Regions from separate parts of the Cohnella yongneupensis genome, predicted to be linked through region 1. Evidence: predicted binding sites of a transcription regulator. Region 1 holds the regulator's gene; the other holds the start of a gene.

Region 1 (7,871 bases):
ACTTAGCGATCCGTTCGCGCTCCACGAGAAATTCGAGCGCTTCCTTAAGCTCGCGCTTCGGCTGCTCTTGACCGCCGATGTCCTCGAAGTTTAGGAACGAAGGCTTGCGCGTAGCTGCTTTTTTGCCGGCTGCCCCCACGGCAAGCCCGCCCCCGCGGGCTCGCGAGAACAGGAACAAGGCGCTGACCATGAGCACGCTCATAACGAGCACCGCCGGAGGGAATCCTACGTAGATCAGAAACACAAACGCGACCGGAACGATTCCAATCGCGATCTCTTTGCCGTATTTCGTTAAATTACGCATTCGGCCACACCTCCAAAGTCGCAGGTTGACGAGGCAAGATAACGAACTTCGCTGCCGTGCCGTCTCGAAGCGTTACATATACGTTGTCTTCATCCATCGACGTATCCGCCGTCATGCCGGGGAACTGTTCGGAAAGCTTGTTCATTGCCTCGCGAATGCCGGTGTATTGACGATTTTCCATCGCTTGCGCAACGTCGAAGAGCGCGTAGCTCCAGGCTTTGTCGAGCCGTTCGTTGGTCTGGCCTTCAGCGGTTAACGTGAACTTCTTGCCGCCGATTTCGGAAGCGCCGTCCGATTTCACTTTGCGGTAAACTTCGCTGACGTCGGCGTCTTGCTTCAGACGGACGTCGATGTTTACTTGGCCGTTCGTCGTCGTGACGACGGCGGATGTTACTCCGGGTACGGCCCCGGCGAGACGGTCGAGCGGCTTCTCGATTCCGTAATGGCGGTAAGCGAACCATCCGCCGAATAGCAGCGCCGCGGTCAATGCGGCCGTTATCGTTAAAGGTAGTATTTTAAGTTTCAATATGTTGTCCTCCTCATAGTGCGAATGTGAGCGGTATGTTGGAGTGGAACGCAAGGTGTTTATCTTATCGCCATACGAAGAATACATACATGAGTATATCAGAAAGTGATAGACGAATCGTTAGATGATCGTTGGTAAACGCGGAGTCACTTGGCATTCTGCGCAAACACAGCAAAAAAGCCGCCCACGGGCGGCTTCAAGCTTCAACATTATGTTTATGATCGTTGCGTCGGCAGCTCGTACGTCTTAAGCTTCGTTCCGTCTTTGAAGGAGTAGAAATCGATCGCCTCGTGATGGTTGCCGGTTTCGCTCCAATAGCGGATTTCCCATGCGGGAGCGCCTTGGAACCAACCGGGCAAAATCCGGTTCGGCTGTTCGCCGGCATGCGATTCGGCGAACTTATTGATCATTCGGGTTTTGGAGACGTTCTCGCTCACTTTGAGCTTCAGAAGCTCGGACTGACGCTCCCAGATCATCCACGTCTCGCCTTGCGCATCGTCGCCGGTAACGATCCATACTTTTTCTTGCCACGTATGAAGATCGGCGCTGTCGATGTCCGTAAGCTCGCCTTGCTGCTTCGCGATGGCGACCGCTCTTCTTTCCTCGTGCCGATAATCGGAATCGGCCGAACGAATATATAGCGCTAACGATACGAGGAGGAAGACGATAAAACCGAAGATTACGATAATCCAACGCAGCCATGAAATCCGAGGCATTCTACGAAAGCTTTCGCTTCGGCTTAAATTCATCCGCGCAGCCTCTCGTAACAACGTTGGGCTTCCGCCATAATGCGCTCCTCGTCCAGCGTAAGCAGCTGCCCGTTACGCAGCAGCTGACGACCGTCGACCCATACGTGCGAGACGTCGTTGCCGGTAGATCCGTATACGACATGCGAAATAAGATCCGTATGGGGAACGAAATGCGATTTGTTCGTCGAAAGCGCGATGATATCGGCTTTCAAGCCTGGCTTAAGCTGTCCGGTTACGCCTTCTAGACCGATCGATCTCGCTCCGTATAGCGTCCCCATGCGCAAAGCTTCGGAAGCCGGAATAACCGTCGGGTCTCCGGATACGCCTTTATGAATGAGCGCGGCGGTCGTGATTTCTTGGAACAAATTGAGATTGTTGTTGCTCGCGGCGCCGTCGGTGCCGAGCGACACCGTTACGCCGGCTTTCAGCAAATCCGGCACTCGCGCTACGCCACTCGCCAGCTTTAAGTTGCTGACGGGGTTGTGCGACACAGCGACTTTGCGTTCGGCCAGTAAAGCGATCTCTTCGTCCGTCAAATGCACGCCGTGAGCGACGAGCGTCGGACGGGAAAACATGCCGAGGCGATCCAGGTGCTCCACCGGTCGGCAACCGTAATCGCGCACGTTTTGCTCGACTTCGGCGATCGTCTCTGACATGTGCGTATGCATCGGCAAATCCAAGTCATGCGCGGCTTGGACGAACTTCGTGATGAAGTCGGGCGGGCAAGTATACGGTGCATGAGGCGAAATCATGACGCGGATGCGTCCGTCCGCCGCGCCGTGCCAATCTTTGGCGAAGCCGATCGCATCCGCCAGCTTCGCGCGTTGCACGTCTTCCGGACATAAGCCGATGACGCCGCGGGTCAAGCTTGCGCGCATGCCGGACGTCTCGACGACTTCGGCAACGCGGTTCATATGGTCATACATATCGACGAATGTCGTCGTACCGCTCTTGATCATTTCGACGGCGGACAAAGCGGTACCCCAATAGACGTCGTCTCCGGTAAACTTCGCTTCCATCGGCCACATATGGTTTTGCAGCCAATCCTGCAGCGCAAGATCTCCGCCTACGCCGCGCAGCAGCGACATCGCGGCGTGCCCGTGCGTATTAACGAGTCCCGGCATATACAAATAGCCGGTTCCGTCGATAATCTCGGCAGCCGCGTTTAGTTCATGTTGCGGAGCAGGTCCTTCGCCCATAGCCACGATGCGCGTACCGTCGACGGCCAGCCACCCCGTAAATTGCGGTTGAAGCTCGTCCATCGTAAGAAAGGTTCCGTTATTGATCAGCCATCTTTTCATTCGAACACACCTTCGCTTTTCTCCTGAATATGATCCATATAGTATGCCAAGCTCAGCAGCTCCGCCGTAAAATCCACATGATGAATGCGAACTCCCGAATGGGCTTTCAATACGACCGGAGCAAAGTTAAGGATGCCCCGTACGCCGGCCGTGATGAACTGATCGGCGACGTTCTGCGCTTCCGGTGCGGGCACCGTAATGATACCGACGGAAATGTCGAGCTCCTTCACGACCGAAGTCAGTTCCCTCATCGGCTGAACGGTCAAATGGTTAATTAACGTTCCGCTCTTACTCTCGTCGGCGTCGAAGACGGCGACGATCTTCATATTATCTTTCAAATACATATTATAATTGCACAGCGCGCGTCCGAGGTTACCCGTGCCGACGAGCGCGACGTTCATCGGTTTGTCCAGCTTCAGGATATGGCGGATTTTCTCGATCAAGTAATCGACGTTATAGCCGACGCCTTTGCGTCCGAACTCGCCGAAATAAGCGAGATCCTTGCGGATTTGAGCCGGATTGAGATCGAGCTTTTCTCCGAGATCCTGCGAAGACACGGTCTGAATGCCGCTTTGGCTCAGATCGTTCAGAAACCTTAGATAGATCGGCAGGCGGCGAATGACGGCTTCCGATATTTTGAACGACTTCAAGATGGAGCCCCCTCCTCTACGTTAACATCCGGCGTAAGCCAGGCGCGGATTCTCGACGGAATGCCGGCGGTCGGCAAATGCTCCATTTTCGGTCCGGGCAACGAGTACAAAAAGTATTTGCCGTAATTCGTATCGATGACGCGGGTGTCGTACAGCAGCACGATGCCGCGATCGGTCGTCGTACGCACCAGCCGTCCGAAACCTTGCTTGAACTTGATGACCGCTTGCGGAAGCGACAGCTTCATGAACGGGCTCTTGTTCTCCGCCTGCAGCTTCTCCGCCTTCGCTTCGGCGACCGGATGGTTCGGCGGTTGGAAGGGCAGCCTGACGATCGCAAGGCAGGTCAGCGTATCGCCCGGCAAATCGATCCCTTCCCAGAAGCTGCTCGTTCCAAGCAAGACCGACGCGGGATTGTTCGTGAACTGCTGCGTCAGCCTGCTGCGGCTTCCCGCGTCGACGCCTTGGCCTAGCACCTGGATGCTGGACGGCTCGAGCATCGCCTTGAGCGGGTCATATACCGTTCTAAGCATCCGATGCGAGGTGAACAGGACTAGCATGCGTCCCCCGACCGTCTTGGCGGCTTCGGCAAGCGATTCCGTGAGAGCGCTAATGAACTTAGCGTCGCCGTCGCGTCCTTTGATGTTCGGAAAATCGCGCGGGATCAGGACGAGCGCCTGCTCCCGGTATTTAAACGGCGAAGGCAGCAGAGCGGTCTTCAGCTTGCCGTCGCGCTCCGCGCTATCTAGACCGAGCTGCTCCGTCACGTAACGGAACGACTTGTCGACGGTGAGCGTCGCGGAAGTCATGACAACGCTCGATTTGCGGTCGAACACGCCTTCCTTAAGCAAACCGCTGACGTCTGCCGGCGCTCCGTAAATCCATACGGATCGGCCGCGATACTGCGAATGCCCTTCCAGCCAATAGACGAATTCGGGCTTGCCGAGCGCCACGAACGACTGCGCGTCGGTACGAATACCTTGCAAGTCCTTTAATACGCCCGACAAGTCCGTAATCATCCCTTGCATCGTAAGCTCGTCCGTCGATTCGCGAATTTCGGAAGCAAGCTTATCTAGCGGCCGGATGAGATCGGACAACAGCTGGATGACGTTATTGCCGTCCACCGACAAGCTCTCCCATTCTTTTGGAAGCTCCTCCGGCTTAATTCTGAGCGTCAGGTTGCCGGACTCGTCCGCTGCCGCGTATGCGGCGAGCAAACCGTATAGCGCTTCCATCCAACGCTCCCATGCTTCGCGAATTTCGTGAAGCTTCGGCGTGATCAGCTCCAGCTTCTCTACCCATTCGGTCGCTTCTACGACGCTCGTAGCCGAGATGGCGCTGATCAACTGAGGTACGAGTCCCGTTCTGGCGTCTTTCCATAGCCGTTGCAACGGAATGGCAAGCGCGGAGTGACCCGTCTTTTGACCAAGATGTTGGCTCGCTACGTCTTCCAAATGATGCGCCTCGTCGACGATCAATCGCTCGTAGGCGGGCAGCAGACGATGCTCGGCTCTTAAATCCGTGAACAGGAGCGCATGGTTCGTAATGACGAGGTCCGCTTTGCCGGCATCGAACCTCGCTCGATGGTAAAAGCATTTGCGGAACCACGGACACGCCCGGTTCAAGCAGGAAGCGGCGTCGCTCGCGACGATGTCCCACTCGTCCTTGTTCCGTCCGCCTATGTTAAGCTCCTCGGCTTCGCCTCTTAGCGTCTCTCCTAACCAGACCGTCATGCCGCCCCGGATAATCGCGTCCTCCCGGTTAAGGGCATGCTCCGGCATATGCTGCCTATTTTCGAATTTACGCAAGCATAAGTAGTTGTTGCGTCCTTTGAAGACGGCCGCTTGGAACGGCATCGGCAGCACCTTCTGAAGCAAAGGCAAGTCTCTTTCCCTTAGTTGCTCCTGAAGCTGGATCGTATGGGTGCTGACTACGATTTTTTTCGACTCCTTCAGCCCATAATAGAGAGAAGGAAGCAAATAACCTAGCGATTTACCCGTACCCGTTCCCGCTTCGACAAGCAGATGCGCATCGTCCTGAAGCGCCTCCATGACTTCTCGGAACATGATCGATTGCCCTTCTCTCGCCTCATAGGCGGGAAGCAGCTCTCGCAAATTGTCTCGAACTTGGTCCACGTACTCGTCGAAAGACATTTCGCGTAAAATTTCCATCGCCGCAGCCGCGTCTTTCTCGCGATCGCGATCCGTTCCCTCTTCGCCCCAATCCGTCACCTTCATGGCGAATTGGCGGAAATGATGCAGGTCCGTCTCGTGGACGAAAGGTTGGGTCTCGCGCCAAGCTAACGTATGCGCGATAAACCAGCCGAGATCGGAACGATCGGGATCGAACATCCCGTTCAGCCGTTGCAACGTAAACATGGGCAAGCCGCGCAATTTATTCAAGCAGAATGCGAACAACTCAGCCGTAGCCGTTGCATCGCTGTCGGCTTGATGGGGTCGATCGTGCGTGATGCCAAGCGATTGGGTCAAAGAGCTAAGCGAATACGACGACTGCGTCGGGAAAAGCAACCGGCTAAGCTCGAGCGTATCGAGCAACCTGCCCGCGAACGGTAAATAGCCGCTCCTATCGAGGGCGGCTTGCAAAAAATGGGTATCGAATTCTACGCTATGACCGACCAGGATGGCGCCCTGCAGATGCGGCACCAGCTCGCTTAGCATTTCCTCGATCTCCGGCGCCGACGCGACGTCAGCGTCCTTGATGCCGGTGAGCCGGGTTATGTCCGCCGGTATCGGTACCGGAGGCTTAACGTAGCTCCCGTAAGTAGAATGTATCGCGCCCGTCTCATCGACAAGCGCGAGTCCAACTTGAATAATATGGTCTTTGTCGGACGACAAGCCCGTTGTCTCAAAATCGAGGACGGCGAATTTCATGCCTGACTTCCTTTCCGATCTAGCCTCGGGCTCATCTTGCTAATGAACGATCGCCTGCAACTCCGCGCTTCCGAATTGAAGCTGAAGCTGACCAATGCCTTGCTGGCAGCATTCAAGGTTGCGTTTCGGATCGTCGAACGACGGATCCGTATCGATCGCTTGGCGAAAATAACTTTGCGCCTGATCTAGATGCGCGAAGACCGCCTGAATGCACCCTAGCGCATTGTACGCGATCGCACGCAGCTTGTTCTCTTCCGTAACGGCGGCGATAAGCTGAAAATGGCGTTGCGCTTCGCACCATTCCTTCATGTGCATGCGCGACATGGCCAGAAACAACCGCGCGCCGATAAAATCGGGATATTGGGTTATCGCTTCCTCGAGTTGCTGCGAGGCCTGCGCGAACATGTGTAGCTTGAAGTAGCCTTGCCCCTTAACGAAAGGACCCATTAACAGTTGCGGATCGTGTTCCGGTTGCTGGGCGGACGGCTGGTTCTGAAGATCGCGATAAAACGCCATGCGGTCCTCGAATTGCAACCATGATTCAATAATATCATCACTTAACGTTTTGAGCATGTTCCATTGTTCCTGAAGATGTTCTTTTTCCTCGCCGGATGCGTGCGGATACCTGATGATGAGTTCGTCGAGCATTTCGTTCATGGTCGCAAACCATTGGCGGATCATGGCTGTGTTCCCCCTCTAACTCGAACTGTACTGCTCATTCTGCGTTCTCGGGGGGTGTTTCATACGCGTTACATAACGGTCGAATGCGGCTCCTCCGCCAACAATTTAACAACATGATTATGTTCATCCATTATCGCGACGCGCGGATGATGTTTGTGCGCTTCCTCGTCCGTCATATACCCGTAACTAATAATTATGACTTGGTCGCCCGGCTGCACGAGTCGCGCCGCTGCGCCGTTCAGGCAAATGACGCCGGAGCCCCGAGGCCCCGGAATCGTGTACGTCTCGAAACGCGCGCCGTTATTATTATTGACGATTTGTACTTTCTCGTCCGGCAAAATATCGACCATTTCCAGCAAATCTTGGTCGATCGTAATGCTGCCGACATAATTCAAATTCGCTTCCGTTACGGTAGCGCGATGGATTTTAGCTTTCATCATTTGGCGGAACATACGAGTTCACCTGCTTCTATAGGATTCACGAGTTTATTGTCGATTAGACGAGTACGGCCGTATCTTACGGCGAGCGCGATTAAGATAGCGTTCCGCGCGTTGCGTAAGGGATCGATTCCCTCGATCGGTTGCATGTCGGGATAAGAAACGATTTCCACGTAATCGATATCCGCGGACGGCGATTTGCGAATTTCATCCGACAACAGCCGTGCAAGCTCGTTTGCCGATGCGCCTTCCGAGATCCAGGCTTCGGCCTTCGCTAACGAACGCGAGAGCGCGAGCGACTGCGCCCGTTCCTCGGCGTCGAGGTAGACGTTACG
Region 2 (7,871 bases), on a different contig from region 1:
CGAGCGATTCGGCTTCCACTTCGATCTTCATCGTGTGCGGAATCCGGGCTTTCGCTGCCGATACCGCAGCCGTTATGCCGCCCGCCGCTTTAATGTGGTTATCCTTGATCATCACCGCATCGTACAGCCCGAAGCGATGATTATAACCGCCGCCGATCCGAACGGCATACTTCTCCAACGTCCGATGACCGGGCGTCGTCTTCCGCGTATCCGCGATACGAACCGGATGGCTCCCCGCGGCCGAGACGTATTCATTCGTCTTCGTCGCGATGCCGGACAATCGCTGCAGCAAATTCAGCGCCAGACGCTCGCCGTTCAAGATGCTATGCGTCGCGCCTTCCACGATCGCAAGCACCGTTCCGCGCTCGACCCGATCGCCGTCCGCCGCTTGCGCCTCATAGCGCAAGCTCGGGTCGACGACTTCGAACACGAGCCGCGCGAGAGGAATGCCCGCCAGTATGCCCGATTGCTTCGCATGTATAATGCCGCGCGAGACGTGTCCCGCCGGTACCGTCGCCATCGTCGTCGCATCGCCCGAGCCGATATCCTCGGAAAGCCATTCGCGAAGCTGCTGCTTCACCATATCTAACGCAGGGCCTGCAATCGCCCAATCGCTCATCTTCTCAAACATCGTCGATCCTCTCTTCTCCTATCCCTATTTCCCGTTGCAGTATCGTATGCTTGTGCCAGTGATTATCGTCCCGCTCCGGATAATCCTCGCGATAATGACCGCCTCGGCTTTCCTCGCGGCTAAGCGCCGCTTCGGTGACGAGAATGGCGCAAGTGAGCAAATTCGCGAACTCCAGCTCCTCTCGCTTCATGAGGCGCGTCTCGAAAATCGGCAGTAGCCGCTTCAGCTCTTCCAGTCCTTTCAGCAATCCCTCGCGATCCCGGTGCAAGCCGACGTAACGAACCATTACCTTTTGCAGCTTCAGCCTGCGCTCTACAAGGGTTCCCATCAAGGACACGATTTTATCGTCGAGCATGTACGGATGGTTGCTGATCTTAAGCTCGGGGACGCGAAGCGGCGCAAGCTCGCGAATACGATCAACGATACGCTGGCCGAACACGATCGCTTCGGAAAGCGAGTTGCTCGCCAGACGATTCGCCCCATGCACGCCGGTCGATGATGCTTCCCCGCATGCGAACAGGCGGCCGATGTTCGTCTCGCCTCGCAAATCTGTCTTCACCCCGCCCATCATATAATGGGCAGCCGGCGCGACCGGAATCCAATCCGTCGTCATATCGAGTCCGTAGTTCAAGCAATACTCGTGGATCGTCGGAAAACGATGCCGGATTAGCTCGGGCGATTCATGCGTGATATCGATGTACACGTACGTCGACTTCGTCAATTCCATCTCTGCCACGATCGCGCGCGCAACGATGTCTCGCGGCGCCAGCTCCAGCTGCGGATGGTACTTCTCCATGAAGCGCTCGCCCCGAATGTTCCGCAAGTACGCGCCTTCCCCGCGAACCGCCTCGGAGATGAGGAAGCGAGGAGCGCCCGGATAACAAAGCGATGTCGGATGAAATTGAATGAATTCCATGTCGCGAATGACCGCTCCGGCGCGGTAGGCCATCGCGACGCCGTCTCCTGTAGCGACTTCAGGGTTCGTCGTATACCGATAAAGTTGGCCCGTACCGCCGGTGCAAAGCACCGTTGCGCTGCCGTATACCGCTACGCGAGCGCCATTCGGCCGCTGTACGATCGCGCCGATGCACTCTCCGTCGCTCGTCAACAGATCGAGCACGAGATGATCGTCCCATAGCTCGATGCCCGGATCTGACTTTACTTTATCCGCCAACGCACGGACGATCTCGTAGCCCGTCGCGTCGCCATTCGCGTGAAGGATACGGCGCTGGCTATGCGCGCCTTCCTTCGTAAGCGCGAATTGGCCGTCTTCCTCGTCGAAGTTCGTGCCAAAGCGAATCAATTCTTGAACGCCTTGCGGACCTTCGTGCACGAGTACGTCCACGGCCGTGGCGTCGCATAGGCCCGCGCCGGCGACAAGCGTATCCTGCATGTGGAATTCCGGGGAGTCGTCGTCGGAGAAGACGGCGGCGATACCGCCTTGCGCATAGCGCGTATTGCTATCGAATAGCGACTTCTTCGTGATCATGAGCACGCGCTTCGAATCGCTCGCCTTGAGCGCTGTATATAAGCCGGCAATTCCGGCACCGATGATTATGACATCCGTCTCGACGCGCGGAAGCTTGTCCAGATCGAAATCTACAACGTAACGTGGAATCATAGTTGTTCTTCTCACCCCAGCACCAGAGTTAATTTCGAACCGCCCATTTACGAATACAGCCGACCAGGAGTGGTCGGCTTCTTCGCGCTTATTTAACGAGCAGCATGCGCTCCAGCGATAATTTAGCTTTGTCCGCTACGTCCTGCGGCACGTAAATTTGCGGTTGCATCGTCTCCAAGCATTTAACGACCTTTTTCAGGTTGTTCACTTTCATGTTCGGGCAGACGAGGAACTTCGAAGCGAAGTGGAACGTCTTGTTCGGACTGTCCAAGCGAAGCTGATAACCGGTTCCGTCTTCCGTGCCTACGATGAACTCTTGGTGCGAAGACTCGCGGCAATATTTCAGAATGCCCGTCGTGCTGCCTACGAAATCAGCCATCTCGACGACTTCCGGACGGCATTCCGGGTGAACGACGAATTGCGCGTTCGGATGCTTCGCGCGCATCTCTTCGACGTCCTTGATCGTCAGCATATCGTGCGTGTTGCAGTAGCCTTCCCAGAGAATCATCTTCTTGTCCGTGTGCTGCTGCACGTAGTGGCCAAGGTTCTTGTCCGGGCACCAGATGATTTCGTCCGCATCGACGGAGTTGACGACTTTCACCGCGTTCGCCGACGTACAGCAAATATCGGTCTCGGCCTTCACGTCGGCGGAGGAGTTAATGTACGTTACGACCTTCGCGTTCGGATGCTTCGCCTTCAGTTCGCGCAGCCCGATCGGGTTAACCATGTCCGCCATCGGACAGCCGGCGCGTTCGTCGGGCACGAGCACGATCTTGTTCGGAGCCAAAATCTTCGCGCTCTCTCCCATGAAGTGAACGCCGCAGAATACGATAACGTCCGCGTCCGTCTCGGCTGCTTTTTGAGCGAGCAAGAACGAATCCCCGCGGAAATCCGCAACCTCTTGTATTTCATCCCGCTGATAATAGTGAGCGAGAATAATAGCGTTACGTTCCTTCTTCAGCTGCAGAAGCCGCTCGCGTAGCTCGCGATTTTGCTCCGCTTTGCGTTCCAAGGCTAAAGCTTCCATGTCAATCTCCTCCTTGCGGTCTCTTCGGCCGTGGCCCTGATGCGATAGGTTCGATGCATACTATGTGAATAAAATTACAAATAGGGGCGAGAATCCTCTTATTCGAGCGAACGAATACGACTTCTCTCTTTAACACCAATTTACACGTGCGGGGGTGGACTGTCAATTGATCAAAATGCGGGATTGCAAGCAAAAAACAAAAAAAACCCGCCCGCCTGACGGCGAACGGGGCACTCTGTACCTAATGTTATTTCGGATCTTCGGGATCGCCTTCCGGAGGACGCGTATCAGGCGTCGGCGGAACCGGCTCGTCGTCGCGGGTTTGAATCCGCACCTTCACGCCGCTTCCTAACACATCGACGATCGGCTCGACTTTCGTTTCCTCGATTGTCGAAGTGTCGCCTTCTTCCTCGACGATCTCGCCCTTCTCGATCAACTGCTTGATTTGATCCAGATCCAGGGTCTCGACATCAAGTAACGTCTTAGCGAGGAGGTGCATCTCCGCGCTCTTCTCGGTCAGCAGCTTCTTCGCGCGATCGTAGCAATCGCGTGTAATGCTCTGCATCTCTTGATCGATCTCGTAAGCGATCGCGTCGGAGTAGTTCTGCTCGTGTCCGATATCTCGGCCGAGGAACACTTGGCCTTGCGTCGCGCCGAATTGCATCGTTCCGAGCTTCTCGCTCATCCCGTATTCCATGATCATCGCGCGTACGATGCTCGTCGCTTGCTTGAAGTCGCTGTAAGCGCCGGTGCCGATCTCGCCGATGAAAATTTCCTCGGCGGCGCGTCCCGCGAGGAGCCCCGTCACTTTATCCAGCAGCTCTTGCTTCGTTACGAGCATGCGATCTTCCTTCGGCAACATGATGACGTAGCCGCCGGCGCGTCCGCGCGGGATGATCGTTACTTTGTGAACCGTGTCCGCATGCTCCAAGAAGAAGCCTGCGATCGTATGTCCAGCTTCGTGATAAGCGACGATGCGTTTCTCCCGGTCGCTGATCACGCGGCTCTTCTTCTCGGTACCGACGATGACGCGGTCGATCGCGTCGTCGACTTCTTGCATCGCGATATCTTTCTTGTTCTTCCGTGCCGCGAGGAGCGCCGCTTCGTTCAGCAAGTTCTCCAGATCGGCGCCGGTGAAGCCCGTCGTCCGCTTCGCGATCGTGCCGAGGCGTACGTCTTTGTTAAGCGGCTTGTTCCGCGCATGGACTTTCAGTACCGCTTCGCGGCCTTTCACGTCCGGACGGTCTACCGTAATCTGACGGTCGAAACGGCCTGGGCGCAGAAGCGCAGGGTCTAGAATGTCCGGGCGGTTCGTAGCGGCGACGATGATAATGCCTTCGTTCGCGCCGAAGCCGTCCATCTCTACGAGCAATTGGTTCAACGTCTGTTCGCGCTCGTCGTGACCGCCGCCGAGGCCTGCGCCCCGTTGACGACCGACGGCGTCGATTTCATCGATAAAGATAATACACGGCGAGTTCTTCTTCGCGTTCTCGAACAAGTCGCGTACGCGGGAAGCGCCGACGCCGACGAACATCTCTACGAAGTCCGAACCGGAGATCGTGAAGAACGGCACGCCTGCTTCGCCTGCAACCGCGCGGGCGAGCAATGTTTTACCGGTACCCGGAGGGCCTACGAGCAATACGCCCTTCGGAATGCGCGCGCCGAGTGCCGCGAACTTGCGCGGATCTTTCAAGAACTCGACGACTTCGACAAGCTCTTGCTTCTCTTCGTCCGCTCCGGCGACATCTTCGAACGTTACGCGTTTTTTCTCTTCATTATAGAGACGCGCGCGGCTCTTGCCGAAGTTCATCACTTTGCCGCCGCCGCCTTGCGCCTGATTGATCAGGAAGAAGAACAGAACGAACATAATAATGAATGGAATAATGGAAGTCAAGAAAGTCAGCCAGAAGCTTTGCCCCGGCATTTTTTTAATTTCGACTTCGAATTTCTTCTCGATACCGAGATCGGTGAACTGCTGCATGGAGTAGTCCGCTAGAGGAGCGCGTCCGGTGAACGTTTCGCCCTTCTCGCTACCATCCTTCGGCTTCATTTCTCCGGTTACGAGATAAGTGCCGCTTTGAATTTGCAGGGTCAGCTTGCTGACGTTGCCTGTCTGCACCGTCTGTACGAGTTCATTGTAGCTCAATTCCTTGGTCGTCTCGTTCTTACCGATGAAGAACTGAACGATGCCGACGGTCACCAAAAAAATAAGTAGGTAAAAGCCTGTATTGCGGATGAACCGATTCATCCCTGACCTCCTCTCGACACGCTTACATCATTTTACCATAGCCTGTCTTGGCATCTCAATAGAACGCACCGCCGCCGAAACGGCGTTAATTCGCTCGTTTTATGCTAAAAATAAACGGCTGCCCGTCTATGCTTAGCTGGAGTAAATCTCGGGTTTAAGCACGCCGACGTACGGCAGATTGCGGTATCTCTCCGCGTAATCGAGTCCGTAACCGACGACGAACGCATCGGGAATCGTGAAGCCCGTATAGTCCGCGTTCAAGTCGACCGTACGGCGACCCGGCTTGTCGAAGAGCGCGACCACGTTGACGGATAGCGCGTTGCGGCGCTCCAGCACGTCGATCAAATAGCTAAGCGTAAGTCCGCTGTCGATAATATCCTCGACGATGAGTACGTCGCGGCCTTCGACCGAAGCATCCAAATCCTTGATGATCTTGACTTCGCCGGAAGAGCGCGTCGAATTTCCGTAGCTGCTCACCGCCATGAAGTCTAACTCGATCGGGATCGTGATATTTTTGGACAAGTCCGCCATAAAAATAAAAGCGCCTTTAAGAACGCAAATAACGAGCGGGTTGCGGCCAGCGTACTCGCGGCTGACAGCCGCCCCCAGTTCCTGAACCTTCTTCTGGATTACTTCCTCTGAGTAAAGAACTTCTTGAATGTCGTTGTGCAAAGAAGGTGCCTCCTAGCGAGATTATTACACGGTATGACGGTGTACCTCTGATCATGCCCTAGTTTTCCGGTTCCAGCTGCGCGATCCGCAACGTCGACTTCGTGTTCGCCGTGATTAGGGCGTGCCGCGAGCGCCGCATGCCGGGAATCCATAACACGCGCCCTTCGCCGTCGACGAGGAGGGGCACCCGATCCCTGCGGTAACGCGGTACTTTGGCATCGACGAACATATCTTGCACTTTTTTGGAGCCGTTTAATCCATGGGGCTCAATAACGTCCCCGGGCGTACGGCTTCGGATGAAAATCGGATAATGCAGCTCATCCTCGTCGAAGCACGCTTCCCTCGAACGATCCGATGCGGCGGCGAGAGCGCCTTGCGTTCTTGCGATCTCGAATCGCGCGCCGGTCTCTTCGATAAGGACTCGTTCCGTCTCAGCTTCGACCAGATAGCAGTACGGTGCGGTGCTCGGTCTTGTCGGACCCATATATGCTTCATCGTATTCCGCGGCGAGCTCCCAACCGCTCCCCAGCTCCATGCGGGCAACCGCGGGATGCGCCGGCGCCAGTGCCGATACGATGTCTTCCACAAGCCGATATTCCATCTGCTGCCTGAGGTCCGAAGAACAACTTAATATTAGTTTAACTAATCTGCGTTGTAAAGCGACGTGCAGGCCGCGGAACCGGCGCCGCTCTATCCGATATCCCTCTCCGTCAGGGGTTACGCCAAGCCGAAAAGCTTCAAGCGTCCGGGTTTCCAAATACGCGTCGTCAGCCGTCGCCAACTCGGCTAGTCGCGCGAGCGATGCCTTCAGCTGAGGATTGTACGTCTCCAGCATCGGCATGACGTCGAGCCGAATGGCGTTGCGGAAATAATGACGGTCTGCATTGCTGCTGTCAACCGCGTAGGGCACCCCGTTTCGCTTACAATAGGCGAGAAGCTCACCTTTGGTTATACGCAGCAACGGACGAATGAGTTCCATTTCTTCTTCTTGACGCCGATAGGGAATGCCGGATAACCCTCCGGGTCCCGTTCCGCGGATCACCCTCATGAGCACGGTTTCCGCTTGATCGTCCGCGTGGTGGCCTAGAATGAGGTGAGAGCAATGGTGGACGCGGGCGACTTCCCTTAGAAAATCATACCTGCGTTCTCGCGCGGCCGCTTGAGCGTTCATTCCGGTCTCTTCAATAAAAGCCGGAACATTTAAAGCCGCCGTCTCGAACGGCAGCCCCCAATCCCTCGCAACGCTTCTGACCAGCTCTTCCTCCGCATCCGATTCTGCGCCGCGGAACTGATGGTTCGCGTGAGCGACAACGATTCGGAACGGCTTTTCCTCCGCCATCGTCCGGAGCAAATGCAGAAGCGCCATGGAGTCGGGGCCGCCGGATACCGCGGCTACAACGGCGATTCCCTGCTTCCACCAGCCTTCCGTCCTCGCTTCTTCCCTAACGCGAACGGCCAATTCGTCCTGCTGCCGCACCTTCATTACCCCTTGTCTCGATTCATAATATGCCGCTTATGCTTTGTTATTGGAATATCCACACCGCGGCAACGGTGAGGCTTAGCACGACGGTTGCGGCGAACAGACTCGCCATCCACATCGGTACTTGTCCGGCGGCAGGCTTGTTCGCGGGCGATTGCTGAAACGTCTCCCGCCACTGCCTCGCCGCGTCCT

The links. The regulator Rex, encoded in region 1, represses fermentation and respiration genes when NADH is low (regulators of the CRP and FNR family bind a similar motif). The targets are predictions, from matches to a motif close to TTGTGAAATATTTCACAA.
Region 2: a site for Rex is predicted at 3,342-3,359, ahead of nadA (quinolinate synthase NadA). Genes of this name have one in related genera too.

What each region holds. Positions count from the first base shown of each region.
Region 1 covers NZ_JBHSNC010000056.1:134,722-142,592, reverse strand. The annotation lists gene ACFPQ4_RS20455 (AAA family ATPase) at 1-304, opposite strand, end outside; gene ACFPQ4_RS20450 (hypothetical protein) at 297-830, opposite strand; gene ACFPQ4_RS20445 (cell wall elongation regulator TseB-like domain-containing protein) at 1,046-1,579, opposite strand; gene ACFPQ4_RS20440 (amidohydrolase) at 1,576-2,880, opposite strand; gene ACFPQ4_RS20435 (redox-sensing transcriptional repressor Rex) at 2,877-3,530, opposite strand; gene dinG (ATP-dependent DNA helicase DinG) at 3,527-6,418, opposite strand; gene ACFPQ4_RS20425 (tetratricopeptide repeat protein) at 6,458-7,099, opposite strand; gene panD (aspartate 1-decarboxylase) at 7,168-7,551, opposite strand; gene panC (pantoate--beta-alanine ligase) at 7,536-7,871, opposite strand, start outside.
Region 2 covers NZ_JBHSNC010000035.1:56,576-64,446, reverse strand. The annotation lists gene nadC (carboxylating nicotinate-nucleotide diphosphorylase) at 1-631, opposite strand, end outside; gene nadB (L-aspartate oxidase) at 624-2,252, opposite strand; gene nadA (quinolinate synthase NadA) at 2,341-3,279, opposite strand; gene ftsH (ATP-dependent zinc metalloprotease FtsH) at 3,527-5,527, opposite strand; gene hpt (hypoxanthine phosphoribosyltransferase) at 5,660-6,199, opposite strand; gene tilS (tRNA lysidine(34) synthetase TilS) at 6,258-7,676, opposite strand; gene ACFPQ4_RS11320 (serine/threonine protein kinase) at 7,723-7,871, opposite strand, start outside.